Regions from separate parts of the Ureibacillus thermosphaericus genome, predicted to be linked through region 2. Evidence: riboswitches for the same ligand, from Rfam matches in the RefSeq annotation. Region 2 holds a riboswitch; the other holds the start of a gene.

Region 1 (9,336 bases), 1.3 Mb from region 2:
CGGCGGTTCAATTAAGATGATTGACGCAAGTCTTTATAACTTCCGTGAATAGCTGTTCTCTTTATGCCAGTGGTCACTCCACCCTCCAAGAGGTCTCCCACGGGATTCACCGCTTCCTTCCTCAAGTGAGGTACTACGTTTTCTGTGTTCATCATGACTCACTGAATGCCAAGGGCTATTCTCTCTTAATTGTTCGGTCCTTCTTAGTAGTTCTAAACCAACTAATACTATGACCTCTGCTGACTTCTGACGGTTCAGCTACTTATCACTAAGTAGGTTATGAAGCGTACTTCACATATCCGCCAGACCTCCCCGGGTAAGAATGTAATCTTTCCTTCCATCTATCTGCTTCATTTACTCTGTACCACCTTTGGCAGAAAGGACTTTGTTTTGTTTAGCAAACTCATCCAATGATACCTAGCCTTATATGAAGTTCGTGTTCCTCAGACCGGAAGTTTGCCGCTCGCTTCCTTCAGATTCCGCGTCACCACGGACACCCTTGCGTTAAGCTAACTGTTACTTCTGCCTTCACAGTTCGGGACTTACACCCTATAGATTACACCCATGCCAGGCGCACTAAGAAAAGGGGAGTTCGAATTCGAACAGCCCCTTATTTTTTCAGCAATTCAAATACTTGTTGTACATCTTTATCACCACGGCCAGAAATATTAACGATAATGCTATCTTCAGGTGATAAAGTAGGTGCCAATTTCAGAGCATAGGCAACGGCGTGAGAGCTTTCAAGAGCTGGAATAATACCTTCCGTTTTGGATAACGTTTGGAATGCTTCTAATACTTCTTCGTTTGTGACCGCAACATACTCGCCGCGGCCTGTTTCATGCAAGTAGGCGTGTAGTGGTCCAACACCTTGATAATCTAAACCGGCAGCGATGGAATTTGTATCGAGCAAGTTGCCTTCTTCATCTTGAAGGACATAGCTTTTGAAGCCGTGAAGGATGCCAGGAGAACCTTTCGTAAGGGTTGCAGCGCCTGCAGGTTCCACACCGATTAAGCGCACATTTTCATCATTAATATAATGGGAGAAAGCACCAGCTGCATTGCTGCCCCCACCGACAGCAGCGATAATAGCTGTTGGAAGTTTGCCTTCTCTTTCTAAATGTTGAGCGCGGCTTTCACGGCTAATCACGGATTGGAAATGTTCCACAATTTCAGGATATGGAGTAGGGCCTACAGCAGAGCCTAGCAAATAGAAAGTATTTTCATAGTTATTAACTAAATCAAGGAAGGCTTCATCTACCGCTTCTTTTAATAAGCCGTTTCCTTTATCCACCGCAACTACTTGAGCACCGAGAAGCTCCATGCGGAACACATTTAAAGCTTGGCGCTTCGTGTCCTTTGCGCCCATGTAAATCGTGCATTCCATTCCGAACATCGCAGCAGCTGTCGCAGTGGCAACTCCGTGTTGTCCAGCTCCCGTTTCAGCGATGATTCTTTTAGCTCCCATACGTTTGGCAAGCAAAATTTGGCCAAGCACATTGTTTAATTTATGGGAGCCCGTATGGTTTAAATCTTCCCGTTTTAAATAAATTTTTGCTCCGCCTAATTTTTCCGTTAAGTTTTTAGCAAAGTAAAGGGGAGTTTCGCGGCCAGCATATTCTTTTAAGTAATAGTTTAGTTCTTCATTGAAAGCTGGGTCGTCTTTAACTTTCCCAAATTCTTCTGCAATTCGGTCGAGCACTTTTTGTACCTCATCTGGAACAAAGCTGCCACCAAAATCTCCATAGTAACCATTTTTAATTAAAGTTTTGCTCAAGATTTACAACTCCTTTTTCAAAGTGTTGATTTTGTCACAAAAACAGTCAATATGTTCACAAAATCTGTACCTTCGAAGCTTTCACAAGACTTTCAATTGTATCCCAATCATCTTTTGCTAAACTGTCAACGATTTTACTGCCGACAATAACACCGCTTGTAAAGGTGCCGAATTGTTTAACCTGTTCAGGGGTGGAAATGCCGAACCCTGCTAAAACAGGCGTATCTGTATAGCTTTGAATTTTTTTAAAGTGGCTTTCTAAGTCGCCTTCGAAAGTGGAGCGAGCACCAGTGATTCCATTAACTGTCACCGCATAAATAAATCCTTCGCTTGCTTTTGTAAGCTTTTCAATTCGCTCTGGCGTACTTGTCAATGAAACAAGCTGAACTAAGTCAACGCCATATGCCTTAAGTGAAGGGTGAACGATAGTACTTTCTTCTAGTGGCATATCTGGAATAATGACGCCGCGAATGCCTGCCTCATAAGCATCTTTTGCAAATGCATCGATTCCGTAGGCTAAAATCGGGTTTAAATAGGTCATTGCCACTAATGGAACGGTAATTTCATCTGCGAAAGAGGCAAGAGTTTCAAGTACTTTTCGTAATGTTGTGCCCTTTGCTAATGCTCTTACAGCAGCCTCTTCAATCGTCGGTCCATCCGCTACAGGGTCGGTGAAGGGGATGCCCACTTCAATCGCAGTGACTCCTAGTTGTTGCAATTTCAAAATCGTCGGTTTCAACGTATCAAGCCCGCCATCGCCAGCCATTATGTAAGGAATAAAAGCTTTATGGCCTAGGCGAGTTGCTTCTACAATTGCTTCAGTTAATTGGCTCATGATAAGTCACCTCCAAGGGCATCAAAAATTGTATGAACGTCTTTATCTCCACGGCCGGATAAACAAACGACGATAATCTGATCTTGGTTCATTGTTTTTGCAAGTTCAGTAGCATAATAAACGGCATGGGCGCTCTCTAAAGCAGGGAGAATCCCTTCTGTTTGGCAAAGAAGTTTAACCGCCGCAAGCGCTTCTTCATCAGTTGCCATGACATATTGGGCGCGGCCAGTTTCATACAAATAGCAATGTTCTGGGCCGACTCCCGGATAGTCAAGCCCTGCGGAAATGGAGTGAGCTTCTTGTACAAATCCGTCATCATCTTGCAATAAGTACATATAAGCGCCATGCAATACACCCGTTTTTCCACCGTTAATAGCAGCTGCATGTTTTCCGGTTTCAAAGCCTTTTCCGGCAGCTTCCACACCGTATAGAGCAACCTCTTGATTTTCAACGAAAGGATAGAACATACCAATGGAGTTGCTGCCACCTCCGATGCAAGCAACAACAGCATCAGGCAGTCGGTTTTCCTTTCCGATAATTTGTTTTTTCGTTTCATCGCCAATGATCCGCTGGAAGTCGCGGACAATTGTAGGGAAGGGGTGTGGCCCCATGGCAGAGCCTAAAATGTAGTGGGTTGTTTCGACATTTGTCACCCAGTAACGCAACGCTTCGTTGACCGCATCTTTTAATGTTCTTGAGCCTTTATCGACAGCCACCACTTTTGTACCTAAAAGTTCCATGCGGAATACGTTCAATGCTTGACGCTTTACATCTTCTGCTCCCATGAAGACGATGCATTCCATGTTGAGTAGGGCGCAGGCAGTTGCAGTTGCGACACCATGTTGACCAGCTCCTGTTTCGGCAACAATTTTTGTTTTGCCCATCCGTTTTGCAAGCAATGCCTGGCCAAGAGCGTTGTTAATTTTGTGGGCTCCTGTGTGATTTAAATCTTCTCGTTTTAAATAAATTTTTGCGCCGCCACAATGCTCAGTAAGTCGTTCTGCAAAGTAAAGGGGCGTTTCTCTGCCAACGTAATTTTTTAAATAGTAGTGAAGTTCCTGTTGGAAAGACTCATCATGTTTATATTGTTCATAAGCTTCTTCAAGTTCCAGTAAGGCTGTCATTAATGTTTCCGGAACAAATTGACCGCCAAAACGACCGAACTTGCCTTTTACTTTCGTCATGTCATTTAGCTCCTTTAACCGTTTATTGTAAAGTTGTTGCTGCTTGGATGAATGATTGAATCAGTTCACAATTTTTCTTTCCATCTTGCTCAACGCCGCTTGAAACATCTACAGCGAAAGGGTGTACCGCTGCAATCGCCTGCTGCACGTTCAAAGCATTCAGTCCTCCTGCAAGTATTACTTTCTCTTTAGGGATGGAAAGTTGATCAAGTAAAGACCAATCAAATGCTTTACCACTCCCGCCAGCGAAATCTGTTCCGGGAGCATCGAATAAATAGTAATCTACGTTGTACTTGCTAGCTTTTTCAACATCGCTAAGCTCGCGGATGGAAAAAGCTTTGATAGAAGGGAGTCCTAGTTTTTCGATAAAAGTTGGTTCTTCATTGCCATGATATTGAATGAAATCGAGTGGTACTTTTTCAAAAGCTTCTTTCACTTCATCTTCTGTCGGATTGACAAATACACCAACTTTTTTCACATGTTTCGGTACTATTTGTGAAAGTTCACAGGCCTTTCTGATGGAAATTTGTCTTTTGCTTGGCGCAAACACAAAGCCTAAAAAATTCGCTCCTGCAGCAACTGCACAATGCACGTGAACTTTTTCTTTTAATCCGCAAATTTTCACTTTTGTCATCGCTCTACATCCTTAAGGGAGGAAGTTTTATTTGGAAAGATTTTAATGTCTCTTCCACATTGCCGCTTCTCATCAACGATTCGCCGACAAGAATTCCACGGGCTCCCGCTTTAGCAACACGTTCGGCATCCACTGTTTCAAAAATGCCGCTTTCACTAATAAAGGCAATGTTATCAATTCGATTGATTGTTTCTGCCAACTTTTCAGTTTGAGCCAAGTCTACTTGGAATGTTTTTAAATCTCTGTTATTGACGCCAATCAATTTTGGATGAAGGCAAAGGGCTCGTTTCAGTTCTTCCTCGCTGTGTACTTCAACAAGTACCTCCAATCCTAAACTGATTGCGTACTCATACAATTCTGATAATGTTTCATCATCTAATGCAGCGACGATCAGAAGAATGACCGATGCACCAGCATGAAGTGCATAATCGATTTGAGCTTTATCGATGATGAAATCTTTATTTAAAATTGGAGTATCTACATGATTTGCAATGCTGGCCAAGTCTTCAAAAGATCCTTTGAAAAACTTTTCTTCCGTTAAAACAGAGATGCATGCTGCACCAGCTTGTGCATATCGTTTTGCTTGTTTTACTGGGTCGGCGTTCTCATTTATGATGCCTTTAGAAGGGGAGGCTCGCTTCATTTCTGCAATAATTTGAAGAGTGTCAGATTTTCGTAATGCATCGTACAATGATGGCCGTTTTTTTAAAGGAATGTCCCATTGGGGCTTTGATTCTTTCAATTTTGAAAGAATCGCTTTTTTATGTTCAATTATCATATCTAAAATCGTCATTAAATTGCTTGCTCCTTTATTGTGTTTTGGCTAAATTCAATCACTGCTTCTAGTTTCTTATAAGCACGACCGGATTCGATGGCATCACGAGCCATGGAAACACCTTCTTTCAATGTTTCGGCAATGCCGTATGCGAAGAAACCGAGAGCTGAATTTAAAACGACTGCATCATAGTATGGCGAGCGTTTTCCTTTCAATAATTCTTTTAATATTTCAGAATTTTCTTCCGGTGTACCACCACGGAGGTGTGATATCGATGCAGGTTGTAAACCCAGTTCTTCAATGTTGATGGTGAAAGGTTTAATTTCGCCATTTTCCAACAGGGCAGAACGGTTTCGGTGGTCGAGAGAAGCTTCATCCATGCCTTGTGATCCTGAAATAACGATAGCTCGCTTTCTCCCTAAAATACTTAATACTTTTGCATATTCCTCCACGAAATCTGGACGATTAATGCCGACTAGTTGAACCTCTAAGTCAACAGGATTTGTTAAGGGGCCAACTAAGTTGAAAATGGTTGGCTTACCAATTGCTCGACGAACTTCACCGATGCGTTTCAGTTTTGGATGAACGGCCGGGGCATATAGAAAAGTGATTCCTTCTTGTTCCAATAACTGTACGGACTCATGGACAGTAAAATCTGTATGAATGCCTAGTGCTTGTAGGACATCGGCACTTCCAGAAGAACTAGAAATTTTCCGATTGCCGTGTTTTGCAACTTTGACACCACTACTGGCTAACACAAAGGCAGAAGTTGTACTGATGTTGAAAGTTTTCAGACCGTCGCCCCCAGTACCGCAAATATCGATATAAGTACCTTTTGTGACAGGGAAATGAATGGCATTGGATTTCATCACGATGGAAAGGGCGGCAATTTCCTCCGCTGTTTCACCTTTTTCATGAAGTGCTACTAAAAATTCAGCAATTGCTTCTTTTGGTGTTTCCTCGTTAAAGATGATTTCTACCGCTTGAATCATATCGTCATAAGATAAGTTTTCTTTTTCTTGAACACGTTTTGTAAAAACATGAATGTTCATTCTATCATCCTCCAAATTTAAAATTTGAAGTTTAGATAGAATAGCCGGTGGGAGAAATAAAAAAACCTCTGCAAAAGGGCATGAAAACCCATTTGCAGAGGACGACCTTGCTGCCGCGTTGCCACCTCTATTGAAGCAGTTATGACTTCCACCTCGGTGTGCTCACTGTCGTGAACACTTCCCAATAACGCGGGAAAGACGTCAACCACTTGCGCAGTTGCTCTCGTAAGGCCCATTCACGAAAAGGAATGCACTAGTTTCCACCAACCACTAGCTCTCTATCGCATTACACATTTCGCTACTTTTCCTTACTCATCAATTTTGCTCGGCTATTCTCAACTAAACTCAGACTCTGCTCAACTAAGCTACCGGTGCGGTGATTGTGCTTCCACAACCTTTCTCCGCCACGTTTGATTGCAGTATATTTTATTCTGAAATTGTATGAATGTCAATAATTTTCGGTAAATTCGGGAAGGAAAATGTTATTCGAATAAATAAGTATTTTCGAATTGATAAATTGCTAAATTCAAAAAAATAATTACTGATTGTAAAAATCCATCAAATCCAAAAGAGTTCGTTCGTTTTTAATCCTAGTATAAAAAAATAGCACAGACTGTACATTAGTCTGTGCTACTAGTTTTATATTATTGATCGATTAAATTTTTGAAATTTAATCGTTTATCTAGCAATTGCATAATTGGAATGCCGATTAGTAAAACAACCGCTTCACCAATGGCTGTAGTTAACCACGAAAGCCAGAAGGGAAGCTCTAACGCTAACTTTAATTCTAAAGCGATAATCCACATCATGAATGTGAAGACAAATGAGTTAATCAACATACGATAGGCGATGTTTTTCACATATTTGCTAACGATGATAAGAATCGTTAAGCAAATAACGGAGTGGGCTACTCCGAAGACTAAATCAAACCAGCCTAGAGGTGAAAATAAGTTTGATATAAATACGCCTAATACAACACCTAGCATATAGCGAGGGTTAAAGGCAATTAGGTGGTTAAAGATTTCAGCGATGCGAAATTGAATATCGCCAAAGCTTAAAAATGATAGCGTATACGTTACCGCAATATAAAGTGCAGCTATGATTGCGGACATTGCCATAAATTTTGTTTTCATTAAATTTTCACTCCTTAGTTTTTTATCGTGGGATTTCGCGAACCACGGTGTGATAAGCACACAAAATATAATTCTATCATAAACAAAAAGAAAATCAAATTTAGCTTTGGAAAAAATTAACGATGATAAAGGGAAGATTTCGTACAACAAAATAAAGTTCACAATTTTGTCACAAAATATTCATTATTTCAAAAAAACAATTTATTCTAGAAAATCCTCGTAATTTAGCGATTTAAAGCGATAAATTAATATTACTAAAGTAATAAAAAGAATTTTCTTAAATTCAGAACATTCCTAATGTTATTGACTCTTGAACGATGAGAATGTAATATATCGTTAAACTCTAGCTTTATTTGAATAAAGTGAAAATATTTTTTATTCGAAATTGTTAGTAATTTTTCGAAGGATAGTGGGGGATATTTGTATGAAAAGTAGCATGAAAAAACTATCATTTTTGCTCTTTGGTTTAATGTTGCTTCTAGCTGCTTGTGGCGGCGGCGGTAATGATACATCTGAATCGAGCGAAAACAACACAGAAAACGAAACAACAGAAGAAGTAAAAAATTATAAGATTGGTGTAACACAAATTGTTGAACATCCATCTTTAAACGCTGCATATCAAGGATTCCAAGATGCATTGAAAGATGCTGGTTTAAATGTTGAATATGATTATCAAATTGCACAAAACGATAATAGTTTGAATACGCAAATTGCACAAAACTTAGCAAGTGCAGGAGTAGATTTGATTTTCGCCAACTCCACTCCATCTGCACAAGCTGCTAAAAATGTAACAACTGAAATTCCAATTGTTTTTACATCTGTAACAGATCCGGTTGCAGCTCAATTAATTGATTCGATTGAATCACCTGGTGCAAACGTTACTGGTACGATTGACTTGCACCCAGAAGCAATTAAAACAACGGTAGAATTCATGAAAGACGCTTTAGACGTTAAATCAATCGGAATGGTTTACAACGCAGGTGAACAAAACTCAGTAGCTCAAGTAAACCAAGTGAAAGAGATTGCTGATTCATTAGGTTTAAAAGTAGAAGGTGCTACTGTATCTCAAAGTTCAGAGATCAAACAAGCTGCAGAATCTTTAATCGGAAAAGTTGATGCATTTTATATCATTACAGATAACACAGTCGTATCCGCTCTAGAATCTATTATTCAAGTAGCAGATAGCAATAAACTACCGCTTGTTGTTGGTGAATTTGACTCTGTAAGACGCGGCGGATTGTTGGCATTTGGTTTCGAGTATTACGATATCGGATATCAAGCTGGTGAAATGGCTGCAAAAATCTTAAAAGGTGAAGCGACACCTGCAGATATTCCAGCAGAATATCCAAATACATTGAAATTAGTAATGAATAAAGATGCAATTGAGAAACTTGGTCTTGAAGTGAAAGACGAGTGGGAAGCTGAGCTTGTCGAAACACAACAATAAAATATTTTCAACATGTTAGGAGAGATGATTCAATATGTTTACAGCAATGTTCGGTGCAGTTGAGCAAGGAATCATCTACGCAATAATGGCACTCGGAGTGTATCTAACATTCCGAGTGTTAGATTTTCCAGACTTGACGGTAGATGGTAGCTTTGTTTCGGGTGCGGCTACAGCTGCAACAATGATTGTTTTAGGTTATCACCCAATATTAGCTACGTTAGCAGCGATTGTCGTAGGATTTATTGCAGGATGTATCACTGGTTTGCTCCATACAAAAGGAAACATTAATCCGCTCCTTGCCGGGATTATTATGATGATTGGCCTCTATTCCGTAAACCTGCGAATTATGGGCTTCTCAAGTGAAAATGCAGCGAGCCTTCCGAACGTTCCTCTACTAAATAGTGAAACAATCTTCACTAAAATTTATTCTTTCTGGGAACATTTAGGGATTGATGCATTTTTCAATAACATTTTGACGAGTTTAGGAGTAAAAAATCTTCCA
Region 2 (9,336 bases):
CAAATAGAAAAAGAGTCAGATTTTGAAACATTCTTTAATGAAGCTCCTCAATTAAATGCTAATCGTAAACTCATCAAAGGTGTTATTTGTGGAGTGCGGGTAGAAGAGATTGAAGAACCTTTGATGCAGGAAATTCGTTATTTGGATAAACTGATCGATGAATTGGCAAAAGGAAAAGCGATGGAAAAAATTTTGCGAGCATAAAATAAAATTGTTTCTTTACTTTCTAAGAGATTCACCTATATTTTCAGCCCTGAATATCCTATTCCGAGACTGAATTACGGGAGGGTATGCATGGGCTATTTTGTTACTGTTGATTCGGGTGTAAAATTATATGTGGAAGATATTAATCCTCATGGAAAGAAAACCATTGTGTTTTTACACGGTTGGCCTTTAAATCATAATCAGTTTGAATATCAGTATAACGTCTTGCCGATGTTAGGATATCGTTGTATCGGCATTGATTGGAGAGGTTTCGGAAAATCGGATAGACCTTTTGAAGGATATTGTTACAACAGGTTAGCTGATGATGTTCGTGCAGTTGTGGATGCTCTAAAATTAAACAATTTTGCATTAGTAGGCCATTCTACTGGCGGAGCTATTGCAATACGTTATATGTCTCGTCATCATGGCTTTGGTGTATCGAAATTAATTCTTGTTGCGAGTGCAGCTCCAATCGGCTTTACACAAGAGACTGCACAAAGTTTTCTTCAACTAGCATATAATGATCGACCGAAAATGATGCAAAAAGTAATCGACGGATTTTTCTTCCAATATATTACAAAAGAATTTTCTGATTGGTTTATGAAAATGGGATTGGATGCAGCAAGTTGGTCGACAATTGCAATCATTAATACTTTAAGAGATGAAAATTTATATGCGGATCTTTCAAAAATTCATGTGCCTACGTTAATCATTCATGGAATACATGATAAAGTAATCCCTTTTGCACAAGCTCAAGAACTCAATGAACTCATACCAAATTCGAAGGTCGTTCCTTTCCAATATAGCGGCCATGGAACGTTTTGGGAAGAACGGGATCGATTTAATGAGGTATTATGGCAATTTATTTAAGGCGGATTGGAGTGATTCCAATTCGCTTTTTGCCTTTTGTCTTCTTTAGTCCAACTGTAAGTTTTGTCTAGATGAAAATGAAACTTCAACGAGGATCATTCGTCCAATCTTAGAAAAATCAATCATGCTAACATAAGATTTTGTCACTATCAAGGAGATATTTGACAATAAAGTTCAAGCGTATGATATAGTAGTTTTCCAATCGAAAATCTAAGGAAGAGAGGGAAAACGATGCAAAACCAAAGAAAGATTATACTAGATTTAGCCGTGACGTTGGATGGCTTTATAGAAGGGAAGAATGGGGAAATCGATTGGTGCATTATGGAACCAGAAATGAACTTTACGGAATTTCTCCATCAAATCGATACGATTTTTTACGGAAGAAAAAGTTATGAATTGTGGGGACAATATTCACCTGGAGAAAATGCAAGCGCAGAAGAAATAGAAATGTGGGAAATAATCGAAAGTAAAGAGAAATATGTGTTTTCTAGAACACAACAAAGTGCTGATGGGAAGGCTAAGTACATCAACGACAATGTAGTAGAAGAAGTAAAGAAAATAAAAAATAAACCTGGGAAAGATATTTGGTTATATGGAGGAGCCAGTCTCATTACAACATTTGTTAATCATGATTTAGTTGACGAATATCGTTTATCAGTCCATCCAATTATTCTAGGAGCGGGGAAACCATTGTTTATTGATATTCAACATAGAGTAGCACTAAAACTTGTAGAAGCAAAGACGTTTCCATCGGGAGTTGTTCAATTGATTTATCATAAAAAATAAAAATTTAATGGAGCGGAGAATAATGAAAGAATTACTCGTATTTGGTGAACTACATAAATACTTAAATAGCTTAGGTTTTATCGAATGTACTATTGCTAATAAGAGTTTATCATTAGGATATAAACCAATTACCATTAGAGGTGCTTCTAAAAAATTTGCAACTTTGAATGGTGATAAAAGATATCGTTGTTTAATTTTGCATGTTGATCCTGGAAATCCTGAATCTGCGAAAGGAAAAATCGTCCAAAAGGAGATACAAAAGATTTTAAATTTTGATATCGGGCAAATGAGAACATTTAAATTAAAAAAGCATGAAGTATTTATTCCATTTGAAGTAATAGATACAAAAGAGAAGATGGTATTATTAAAAAATTTCATAGGTAATCAATACAAGATTTTTTTAGAGAATTATTAGTAATTCTAGTTATTATTCAAAATCAATTGTTCAAATTGAATTTATTGCAACGATTTAAATAAAATTATGGAATGGGATAATTTTTTCAAACTTTCCTCATCTCATTTCGTCAATGAATTGGAAGTATCTCGAATGAAATTTATAGAAACGAAAAGAAATAGTGGGGTAATCACTATTGTCAGATTTCATAATCCTCCTTTCATGATGTATGTATCGTTCTCCATTGACAAACACTATCCTCATCATTCTTTTTTAGGATGGTGTACAGATGATACTTCGATTTGGTTATGTTTCAATGGCGCTCCCATTGTGGGAAGCGTCTCCTTCACATACAATTACTTTTACCAACTGGAAAAAACTCGATGAAACAAGTAGAGCCGAGAAATTATTAACCATCACGGAGCGAAATTTAAAAAATACAATTCGCATTCTCCATTACAATATTGCCCACGGAATACTAGTGTACCGAATGTCTTCATCTCTCATTCCATTAGCTGCACATCCGGAAGTGGATTGGGAGTTTATCTCCCCGTTTGAACATCTTTTTAAAGAAATCGGAGAAATGGTTCGAAATTATGGAATGCGGGTCAGCTTTCACCCAGGACAGTTTACTTTATTCACAAGTAAACAAGCTCATGTAACAAACAATGCCATTGTGGATATGACCTATCATTTTAAAATGTTGCAAGCAATGGGGCTAGAAAAAGAGGCAATGTTAAATATCCATGTTGGAGGAGCTTACGGGGATAAAGATGCATCTATTTCTCGATTTTATCAAAACTTCCAAAAATTAGATTCAACAATTCGCTTGCAAACGACTCTGGAAAATGATGATAAAACCTATACAGCAGAAGAGACATTAGCCATTTGTGAAAAATTAAAAGTACCTTTTGTATTTGATTACCATCACTATATAGTAAATAAAGGAGACTGTGAATTAGAAGAGTTGTTGCCAAGGATTTTTGCGACTTGGGAACATACAGGGAAAGTTCCGAAATTTCATTTATCATCACCAAAATCTGAAAAAATGTTACGGGCACATGCGGATTATGTTGATATGGATTTTGCTTTTCCATTAATTAAAGCCTTAAAGGATTTCGGAAAATCTGCAGATATTATGATTGAAGCAAAAGCGAAAGATCTTGCATGCCTCCGTTTTGTGGAGGAGCTAGGGAAATTGCGCGGCTTTAAGCGAATCAGTGGTGGGATAATTGAGATTTGAAATGGCAATCCATTGATTATCTCATTGTTTTTTTTAATAAACTTTCTAAAAAAATTTGACCTTTTTCACTATATTCTATAATATTACTAAGTAAAGTTGAATACCCGACTAGAACGGGAGAGGTTCATAGCATAACCCTCTATAAAAAACTATGAAACAATAATATTTCATCAGTTTTAATAGAATGAATTGGGTTTACCTCTCTTGAAAATGTTGGGAAACATTTTGCAAGGAGGTTTTTTTATGTCTAGTCGCAAATTGGAAGATGGTTTAAAGGATTTGACGCTGCTCGGTAATCAAAAGACGTCATATCCAACAAAATATGCGCCAGAAGTATTGGAAGCAGTGGATAATTTACATGTCAATCGGGATTATTTTGTAAAATTCAATTGTCCTGAATTTACTAGTCTTTGTCCGCTTACACAGCAGCCGGATTTTGCAACGATTTATATTTCTTATATTCCGGATAAAAAATTGGTGGAAAGCAAATCGCTGAAATTATATTTATTCAGTTTTCGAAATCATGGAGATTTTCATGAAGACTGCGTAAATATCATTATGAATGATTTAATTGAATTATTAGATCCAAGATATATTGAAGTGTGGGGGAAATTTACTCCGCGCGGGGGAATTTCAATCGATCCATGGTGCAACTACGGAAGACCTGGAACGAAATATGAAGAAATGGCAAATTACCGTTTAATGAATCATGATTTATATCCAGAAAAAGTGGATAATCGATAAATGAATAACAGAGGTTCTTAGCTACCCTCTATAAAAAACTAAGAAGAAACAGCATTTCCTTCTTAGGATGCTGTTTTTTCTTTATGAAGGAGTGTCTTTAATGATATTAAAAGAAGAAAATGCAATCGTCGTATTCAGTGGTGGACAAGACAGCACGACATGTTTGTTTTGGGCAAAAGAACAGTTTAAAGAAGTGGAAGCTGTGACGTTTGATTATGGTCAAAGACATCGATTGGAAATTGAATGTGCAAAGGAAATCGCAAAGAAAGTAGGGGTAAAGCATCACATTCTTGATATGTCCCTTTTAAATCAGCTAGCTCCAAACGCACTAACACGGGATGATATCGAAGTTGAGGAAGGGAAAGATGGCGAGCTTCCTTCTACCTTTGTGCCGGGGCGCAATTTGCTATTCCTTTCCTTTGCAGGGGTGTTAGCAAGCCAAGTAGGAGCAAAGCATATCGTAACAGGCGTATGTGAAACGGATTTTAGTGGCTATCCTGATTGCCGTGATGTTTTTATCAAATCGTTGAATGTAACAATGAATTTAGCGATGGATGATACGTTTGTCATTCATACGCCGCTCATGTGGTTAACGAAAGCACAAACATGGGAACTGGCAGACCAATTAGGTGTGCTTGATTTTGTACGAAACAATACATTGACTTGCTATAACGGAATCATTGCAGATGGCTGTGGAGAATGTCCAGCATGTAAGTTGAGAAAAAGAGGTCTTGATGAGTATTTACGTTCTAGAAAGGGTGCTTCACATGTTAGATTTTAGAATTGTTGATAAGCTTCAAAAACTAGATGAAGATATTCAAAGAGACCAATTGAGATATCACTCGAAGCGTGTGCTCGTCAGCAAGGAATTTACATTTGATGCCGCCCATCATTTGCATGCATATGAAGGGAAATGCAAAAACCTCCATGGGCATACGTACAAAGTAGTGCTTGGAGTAAGCGGATATCCGGATGATCGAGGGTTAGTTATTGATTTTGCTGACCTTAAAGACATTTGGAAAGAAAAAATTGAAATCTATTTGGACCACCGCTATTTAAATGAAACGTTGCCGACAATGAATACAACAGCTGAGAATATGGTCGTTTGGATTTATGAAAAATTGGCGGAAGCGTTGCAGGAGAAAGGTTTTGACGGGGCGCGGGTAGAATTTATTCGACTCTATGAGACTCCTACAAGTTATGCAGAAGCTAGACGGGAGTGGATGGAAAGTGAGTAAAATTCCCGTTATGGAGATTTTTGGCCCTACCATTCAGGGAGAAGGGATGGTCATCGGGCAAAAGACGATGTTTGTTCGCACGGCAGGCTGTGACTACTCTTGTGAATGGTGCGACTCAGCCTTTACATGGGATGGCAGCGGTAAAGAGTTGATTCGGCAAATGACCGCAGAAGAAATTTGGACGGAATTGAAACGGCTTGGCGGAGACGGATTCTCTTTTGTAACGATCTCAGGCGGCAACCCGGCATTAATTCGGAATTTAGAAGGATTAGTGCGGATTTTAAAGGAGAATGGAATCCAAATTGGCGTCGAAACTCAAGGCTCTAGATGGCAAGATTGGCTGTACGATGTAAATCAAGTGACGATTTCCCCAAAACCGCCAAGTTCTGGGATGAAAACAGATTTTACTGTGCTTACTGAAATCATAGATAAGCTAAATGCCCGAAACGGCAACCAGCACATTTCATTGAAAGTCGTTGTATTTGATGAGGAAGATTATGAATATGCAAAAAAAGTACATTTAAGATATCCGACTATTCCATTTTTCTTACAGGTTGGCAATGATGACACAACTACAAAAGATCAAACGAAACTCGTTAGCCACTTACTGAAAAAATATGAAAGGCTCATTAACAAAGTAATGGCAGATGAGGAATTACAAAACGTGAAAGTACTGCCGCAACTCCATACCCTTGTGTGGGGGAATAAAAGAGGCGTGTAGGGGCCAGAAAGGACTTCTATAAAATTTGCGAAGATCCTGATAATCGCCGAATAGAGGAACATAATCGCCAAAGGAAAAAAACGTTTCTGCAGAACCCGATAATCGCCAACCAGGCAAGAATAATCGCCAAATCGCCGAACTTATTCGCCAACCAAAGAGGCAAACCGTCTTCTGACCGCCAAATTCTTCAAAATTTAAAAAGGAGCATGTCCAAAAGAGACTGCTCCTTCCTTTTATTTTTTAGTTCGTAAAATCGATTACCATTCGACCAGTGAACTTTCCTTGCTCCATTTCTTCCATGATATCATTGATTTCTTCAAGTTTTCGGAGGGTTACTCTAGGTACTACTTTTCCTTCAGCTGCAAATTGGAACGCTTCTTTCAAATCTTGGCGGGTACCGACGAGGGAACCGACCACTTGAATGCCGTCCAGCACAAGGCGAGGAATATCAAGATCCATTTTATCAACAGGCAAACCAACTGCAACAACCCGGGCGCCTGCTTTTACGACATCTACAGCCTGGTTGAATGGTGCTTTCGCCACAGCTGTCACAACGCAAGCGTCCAATCCTTTTCCATCTGTGATTTCAATGACTTTTTCTTTCGGATTTTCTTTTAACGAATTCACCGTGACATCTGCTCCCATTTCTTTTGCAAAGGCCAATTTATTGTCATTAATATCGAATGCGACTACTCTTGCGCCAAATACATTTTTCGCATATTGGACAGCCAGGCTTCCTAAACCGCCAATGCCAAATACGCCAATCCATTGCCCAGGCCGGATATCCGACACTTTTACCGCTTTATATGTTGTCACTCCGGCGCATGTAATGGAAGTGGCAGCTGCCGGATCCAAGTTGTCAGGCACTTTTACCACATAATTGGCAACCACGATTGCCTGTTCCGCCATGGCTCCGTCAACCGTATAGCCGGCATTTTTTACATTTCGGCACAACGTTTCTCTTCCTGTTGTGCAATACTCGCAATGGCCACAGCTTTCGTATAACCAAGGAATGGCTACCCGGTCGCCGATTTTTAAGGAAGTGACCCCTTCAGCCACTTCAACGACTTTTCCAACGCCTTCATGGCCAAGAACAACACCTGTGACATCCCCAAAATCCCCGTTTTTCACGTGCAAATCTGTGTGGCAAACTCCGCAATATTCCATCTGTACCAAAGCTTCACCATGTTTAAGCGGACGTAATTGTTTGTCCACCACACTCACCGTTTTTTCTTTTGAAACAACTGCAGCTTTCAATAATAATCCCCCTTTGTTTGAATTTCGTACATGGAAGCGTATCCATATACTTAAAAATAAAGATACTAGCAGAGAGTATGTTCAGCAATATAGGAAATACTACTATTTAATGTAAATAGATTTCCATTTTTCGACATAAAAAAATAGGGAGATAAGCGCGGATTATATCTCTTTGTGAATAGTAAAATATGATTATCAAAATAAGTTTTATAGAGGATGAAAATACTACTGTTGAGTTACAAATCATCGTCTTTTGAAAAATTTATCTCTTTTCTGCAAACAATAAAAGCAATGTGGCCAATGGTCCCAATAAAAGTGAAATCAAGAACCAGTTCAATCCGGAGCGGTTTTTTCCTTGGGCAAGCCCTGCATTGATCAACGCCAAAGTGCCCCAACCAACAACATATTCGTTTTCCATGATAGCCTCCTCATTGATTCCTTTATATATATTATAATCCTGGAATCTGATCATGGTTATATTATATAGGAGAAAAAATCCATATTTATAGGAAAATATTCAGTTTGAAAAATACTTAGCCAATCCATTTTTATGGCATAATGAAATGAAAAAACGTAAAAGGAGAATCTCGATGATCCAAATTGGAAAAATCACAATCTATGTTGAAGATCAGGAACAGGCAAAAGATTTTTGGATTAACAAAGTAGGGTTTGTATTGAAATTCGAACAGCCGATGGGGCCTGGGATGGCGTGGATTGAGGTGGGACCTGAAAATGATTTTGCGACATTGGTGCTATACTCAAAAGCATTGATGAAGAAACAAAAACCGGAAAATGTCGCTCATCCAACCCTCCTTTTCAGCACACCGAACATTGAAGAGGCGTATGAGCGGTTGAAAAATAATGGCGTAAAGGTGGATGAACTCCAAAAATTTCCTTATGGTTCGATGTTCACTTTCTATGACCAAGATGGAAATCAGTATTTGTTGAGAGAAGATAAATAATAATGTCAGCTAATCGTGCTATCCGGAGAGAAGGACTTTCCGGGTAGTCTTTTTATTTGATCCACGGCGGTAAAACGGTGTATGTCACAAGACAGCAGCTTTTAGATTCATCTGCCTCATCGCTATAATAATGAAGAAATTGTAAATAATAAAAGAGGCCCTCTTGTCCGATAAACTTTGTTTGATTTATTATAAAGACAGCATCAGTTCTATCGATGTAAAGGCTAAAAGAAGAAGGAGACTTGACATGAAGCACATTTACACTGGTAAAACGAAAAATGTTTACGAATTGGAAGATGGCAACTATTTATTGGAATTCAAAGATGACGTAACAGGCGTTGACGGGGTATTTGACCCAGGTGCCAATACGGTGGGATTGACAATTGAAGGTGCAGGACTTGCAGGATTGAAATTGACGAAATATTTCTTCGAATTGCTTAATGAGAAAGGCATCCCAACACATTTTATTGAAGCGGATATCGATAAAAAGACGATGAAAGTGAAACCGGCGGAAACTTTCGGCAAAGGCTTGGAAGTGATTTGCCGCTTCCGCGCAGTGGGGAGCTTCTTGCGCCGCTACGGCCTTTATGCAACAGAAGGGCAACCTCTTGATGCCTTTGTGGAAGTGACAATTAAAGACGATGAACGGGAAGACCCGCCAATCAGCGAAGATGCGTTGGACATGCTTGGCATTTTATCCAAAACGGAATACAAAGTGTTAAAAGAACTTACACAAAAAATCGCCGGCATTGTAAAAGAAGAATTGGCGAAAAAAGGCATCGAACTTTACGATATTAAATTCGAATTCGGCCGTGATAAAGAAACGAATGAAATCATGTTGATTGACGAAATTTCCGGCGGCAACATGCGCGCCTACAAAAACGGCGAATACATCGAGCCGTTGGAATTGGAAAAAT

What was found. Region 2 has a riboswitch for preQ1 ahead of queF (preQ(1) synthase). Riboswitches for the same ligand answer to the same signal wherever they lie in the genome.
Region 1: linked by a shared signal. The riboswitch ahead of UtA1_RS05305 (QueT transporter family protein) and the one ahead of queF (preQ(1) synthase) in region 2 are both predicted to bind preQ1.

The regions. Positions count from the first base shown of each region.
Region 1 covers NZ_AP018335.1:1,088,350-1,097,685, forward strand. The annotation lists gene UtA1_RS17050 (hypothetical protein) at 12-155, opposite strand; gene trpB (tryptophan synthase subunit beta) at 611-1,774, opposite strand; gene trpA (tryptophan synthase subunit alpha) at 1,830-2,609, opposite strand; gene trpB (tryptophan synthase subunit beta) at 2,606-3,793, opposite strand; gene UtA1_RS05290 (phosphoribosylanthranilate isomerase) at 3,816-4,427, opposite strand; gene trpC (indole-3-glycerol phosphate synthase TrpC) at 4,432-5,220, opposite strand; gene trpD (anthranilate phosphoribosyltransferase) at 5,220-6,254, opposite strand; T-box leader at 6,349-6,579, opposite strand; gene UtA1_RS05305 (QueT transporter family protein) at 6,899-7,387, opposite strand; PreQ1 riboswitch class I at 7,396-7,439, opposite strand; gene UtA1_RS05310 (ABC transporter substrate-binding protein) at 7,812-8,834, shown strand; gene UtA1_RS05315 (ABC transporter permease) at 8,869-9,336, shown strand, end outside.
Region 2 covers NZ_AP018335.1:3,254,648-3,263,983, reverse strand. The annotation lists gene UtA1_RS15770 (DUF2200 domain-containing protein) at 1-204, shown strand, start outside; gene UtA1_RS15765 (alpha/beta fold hydrolase) at 295-1,074, shown strand; gene UtA1_RS15760 (dihydrofolate reductase family protein) at 1,306-1,860, shown strand; gene UtA1_RS15755 (hypothetical protein) at 1,883-2,275, shown strand; gene uvsE (UV DNA damage repair endonuclease UvsE) at 2,544-3,497, shown strand; PreQ1 riboswitch class I at 3,611-3,656, shown strand; gene queF (preQ(1) synthase) at 3,741-4,241, shown strand; PreQ1 riboswitch class I at 4,246-4,289, shown strand; gene queC (7-cyano-7-deazaguanine synthase QueC) at 4,342-5,022, shown strand; gene queD (6-carboxytetrahydropterin synthase QueD) at 5,009-5,479, shown strand; gene queE (7-carboxy-7-deazaguanine synthase QueE) at 5,472-6,200, shown strand; gene adhP (alcohol dehydrogenase AdhP) at 6,441-7,457, opposite strand; gene UtA1_RS17345 (hypothetical protein) at 7,720-7,875, opposite strand; gene UtA1_RS15720 (VOC family protein) at 8,048-8,419, shown strand; gene UtA1_RS15715 (phosphoribosylaminoimidazolesuccinocarboxamide synthase) at 8,667-9,336, shown strand, end outside.